Regions from separate parts of the Virgibacillus alimentarius genome, predicted to be linked through region 1. Evidence: riboswitches for the same ligand, from Rfam matches in the RefSeq annotation. Region 1 holds a riboswitch; the other holds the start of a gene.
What was found. A riboswitch is a leader RNA that binds a small molecule or an ion and turns the genes downstream of it on or off. The one in region 1 is predicted to bind S-adenosylmethionine.
Positions count from the first base shown of each region.

Region 2: another riboswitch for S-adenosylmethionine. It lies ahead of J2Z81_RS15325 (carboxymuconolactone decarboxylase family protein); the one in region 1 lies ahead of J2Z81_RS13450 (sodium:solute symporter family protein).

Region 1 covers NZ_JAGIKX010000034.1:23,910-26,117, forward strand. The annotation lists gene J2Z81_RS13450 (sodium:solute symporter family protein) at 1-1,472, opposite strand, end outside; SAM riboswitch class I at 1,594-1,700, opposite strand; gene rlmN (23S rRNA (adenine(2503)-C(2))-methyltransferase RlmN) at 1,893-2,208, shown strand, end outside.
Region 2 covers NZ_JAGIKX010000055.1:5,319-7,526, reverse strand. The annotation lists gene J2Z81_RS15325 (carboxymuconolactone decarboxylase family protein) at 78-743, opposite strand; SAM riboswitch class I at 922-1,024, opposite strand; gene J2Z81_RS15320 (YibE/F family protein) at 1,114-1,866, opposite strand; gene J2Z81_RS15315 (YibE/F family protein) at 1,863-2,208, opposite strand, start outside.

The sequences.
Region 1 (2,208 bases):
ACAGTATATCCAGCTAAGATAGCGGAAATACAAAGTGAAAGATAACTTCGCTTATTTTTCAAAACATTATAGTTTAAAGTCCCTTTATTATCAATGATGGTTACTAGAGAAATAGTGAATAGATTTATACTCATTCCTACCCAAACAGGATGTGTGTTTAAATAAAATTCCGTTACATGCCATCCACCGAAATGGTACCAAAGTAATCCAGAAATAGAACCGCTAAATAAGGAAATTAGTGCTGCTCTTTTTGTTACAATTGGCCAGAATAATGCAGCTGCAACGGGCGCAAATGTTGCGGAATTTCTAGTTACCCAAGCAAATACATTCCACCATGCAGATTGTTCAGACCGCAAAAAGGCAAATACGATCATTAATAGTGTTAATATGACTAACGACCAGCGTGTATAGTTAATAAGCTGTTTTTCCGTAGCCTTTGGATTAATAGCACTCCCAACATCCTTACCCAAACTTGTTGCACCAGAAAATTGACAAGGTGCTCCCCAGCTTAATGCGGCTGCCCAAAATCCAAGAAAAAATAAACCGACAAGCGGGGCGGGTAATGTGTCCATCAAGTAAAGCGGCACTGCAATAAGTCCGAGGCTCTTTCCTGGTAATACTGCTGCTGCGGCAAGTCCAAACACAACAGCTCCTATAATAAGTGGAATTCCTATTAGAGCAGCGTAAATTAATCCTTTTTGCCCTTCTTTTTCTGTTTTACAAGATAGAGCCATTTGAAAGGCAGCTTGCGCAAGTAGTACGTTGACTAAAAACGTTCCAAACCATGCAATAATTGTTTGCATTCCAATGTTTGTCCATGAAGCAAGCTCCGGCTTTTGAGTAAATAACTCCTGAATTCCATCAATGCCTGGATTAATAAAGAAAGCAATTGTTCCAATAATAAGCATGATAAAAAATACGATGACATTGCTTAGTTGTGTAAAACCAATGGACCACATTCCGCCAAATTGCAGATAGATAAGTAATAGTACAGCCGTTATAGCAACCGATCCGACGAGAGGCATGCCAGTAAAAACACTCATGGCTGATGCAAATGCTAAGGCTGTAGCAACTGACCACATTGGAAATGTAAAAGCTGTAATGGCTCCTGAAAAAGCCCTTATTTTTTCCCCATAGTGGTCACCAATCAATCCTGAAATTGTTATAAGCGCTTTTTTTCGAAATGGTCCAATGAGTACAAAAGCAATAATTAAAATGTGAATGGTTTCCGCAACTCCATACCAGACAGCTGAAATACCAGTTAGATAGCTCAGTTCAATAATAGCTATAAAAGAGGACCCTGAGAAGAGTCCGGTGATACAGACCATGACGAACAGTGTTCCGAAGTTTCTGCCACCTATAAAAAAGCCGGATGCTTTTTTAGCTCTTCTTTTTGCAATTTGCCCAGCAAATAGTAAAAAGCATGTATATGCCAGAGCCAATCCCATAAACCAATAACCTACCGTAGTCATGAAGATCACACGCTCCTTCCTTTTTTATTACAACTATAAACCTATTAGTCCAATAAACACACTGTGTTTAAAATGAATACTAAAATAAAAACCCCCTTCCTAAAGGAAGAGGATTGGCTCTCCCTTATCTGTCAGACAAAGAACGTCTGTTGGATTTGGCACCTTATTAGGTAAACAGGTTGCCGCAGGATCAAAGGACCAAACTCCTCCCCTGGCTCTTGATAAGGAAATATCGTTTTTATGAAATTATTATTCATTGTAAGAATTAATTCCATAATTGTCAAATTAATTTAAATTTTACTAAAAACATACCAGATGATAGAGATAAAAGTGTTCCTTTAAAGCGTGTTTGCATGTATGGGGAATTTCCAGTAAAATGGGGGAGGTAAGAAGTGCTATCTTTGAAAAGAGGGTATCAATATGGATAAAACATCTATCTATGGATTAACATATAATCAACTGAAAGATTGGCTTGTGGAGCACGGCCAAAAGAGATTTCGAGCGCAGCAGGTCTGGAACTGGCTTTACAAAAAGCGTGTGAAAAACTTTGCGGATATGACAAACGTCAATACAGATTGTTTAGAATTGTTAGAAGAACACTTTGTTCTTCACACGCTAGGTGAGGAAATTAAGCAGGAGTCATCCGACGGTACAATTAAATTTCTGTTCAGACTGCAAGATGGAAACTTAATTGAAACAGTTTTAATGCGTTTTAATTATGGTTTATCGGTTTGTG
Region 2 (2,208 bases), on a different contig from region 1:
TGAAAGCTCCTTTCAATGGGGGACCATCGCCTGTCGTACTAACCCGTTAAAGCAAAGGGGACAGTCCCTAAATGTAGTTATTTTCGATCATAAGCATTTAGTGCATTCACGCTATGTGCAAACGCCGATCCGGCTTGTAAAGCAACAGCGACGAAGATTGCTTCTGCTACTTCATTGACACTCGCACCGGTTTTTTTTGCATTTTTTGTATGAAGATCAATGCAATACGCACATCCGGTGGTATGTGCAGCTGCTACAGCAATTAATTCTTTCTCTTTTTCTGTCAGTATGTTCGCTTTTAGAGCCTGTTTGTCAAAATCCGCAAAGGCCCGAAAAGCATCACCTTGTAATGCGCCAAATTCTTTTAATCGTTGAAAATAACTTGTCCGGTACAGCTCATCAGAAGATTCTCCGTCATAAGCATTTAGCGCATTCACCCCATGAGCAGCTGCGGCACCTGCCTTTAGTGCGGCGGATACGAATACCGCTTCCGCTATTTCTTCTTTGGACGCTTCCTGCTCCTTCGCATTTCCTACATGCAAATCAATGCAGTACGGGCACCCGGTAATATGTGCAACCGCAACAGCAATTAATTCTTTTACCTTTACCGTCAATGCACCTTCTGCTAGCGCCTGCTCGTTAAATGAAAAAAAGCTTTTAAAGGCTTCCGGCGCATATTCCCTTAATTCTCCAATCCGTGAAAAATATGATTTTTTGTACAAGGTATCAGTTGAATGACTCACGTGAACCCACTCCTTTTGGTATATGATCTACATTCCACTAATTAAAACAATTATCCCCATCTTAATAATCGGTTTTGACACCATAAAATGTCCTTTTACCCTTTTCCCTAGCAAATCAGGTGCATGCATTAAAAAAACCCCTTCCGATGAGGAAGAGGTTTCATTTATCGACTACGTTCACTCATCTTTCAAGCCAATGCTTGCTGGAATTAGCACCTTGTTATCATAACGGTTGCTGCGGGATCAAAGGACCAGGTTCCTCCCCCGACTCTGGATAAGGAAATATTTTATTTAATTAGTAAGAATTGTATACCATCATACCGAATACAGAAAAATGTGTCAAGTACAAATTTTAAGGAACTGTCCCCCATCACTTTTTTACCAAATAACATGCTGCAGTCCAGGCGGTAATTGGAATGATTAGGCCAACACCAGCACCGGCTGAGAGAATGCTGATCATTTCTGCACTAAATACTTTCGAATTCACAATTTCCCCGAACGAATACGTTAAATCTTTAAACCACAAAATCAATGCCAGATAGCTTCCTAAAAAGGCAAAAAACAATGTGTTCGTATCTGCTCCAAGAACATCTCTGCCAATGCTTAGCCCAAATCGAACTAACTCTTTCCTGCTTGTTGATGGCTGATGATGAAATAGTTCCTGCATCGGCGAAACAATGGAAATAGCAATATCCGTAATCGAACCGATCGCAGTCAGTATGACCATAGCCGCTCCAACCTTGACGAAATCCACCCCAACATGGAGGGAAAATACACTGATTTCCTCAATGACCTCTTCGCCAAATCCCTGAACCTTCGCTTTGGACGTGATGAATACAATAAAAGAGATCAAAATAACAATGGTGATCATGGAAGAAATGAAGGCTGTTTTCGTTTTCATGTTTACTCCATTAATATAAAACAAATTCATACTGCAAATTGCTGTACATGCAATCAACGCTACAATAATTGGATTGACAATTGGAATGGTCATCAAAATCATGGTAATAAGAAACACGAGGAAATTTAGAAATAAGGTAAAAAAAGACCTTACCCCCTTTTTCCCGCCTACAAGCACCATTAACAAGAATAAAATAGCTGCCAGCACCACTTGTACCGTCATGATTTAGCCCTCTTTCGATTAATAAAAAAGATAGATGTATAGAGGCTTACTGGAATGGATAACACAATGCCAATCCCGCCCGCTAACGCCCTGGCTACTTCCAATGAAAGATTCATTGTCAGGGAAAATGTCAATGCCGACCCATTGTTTAAATATAAAATAAGCATCGGAATGGAACCGCTGATATAGACAAGAAGCAAAATATTCGTGATCGTTCCCATGATATCTTTTCCAATTTCCATGCCGGACGTCTGAAGTGCCTTTTTGGAAATAGCATTATTTTTTTCATAAAGCCCGAAGATTGAAGAAGTCATTGTAATCGCAATATCCATGACACCTCCT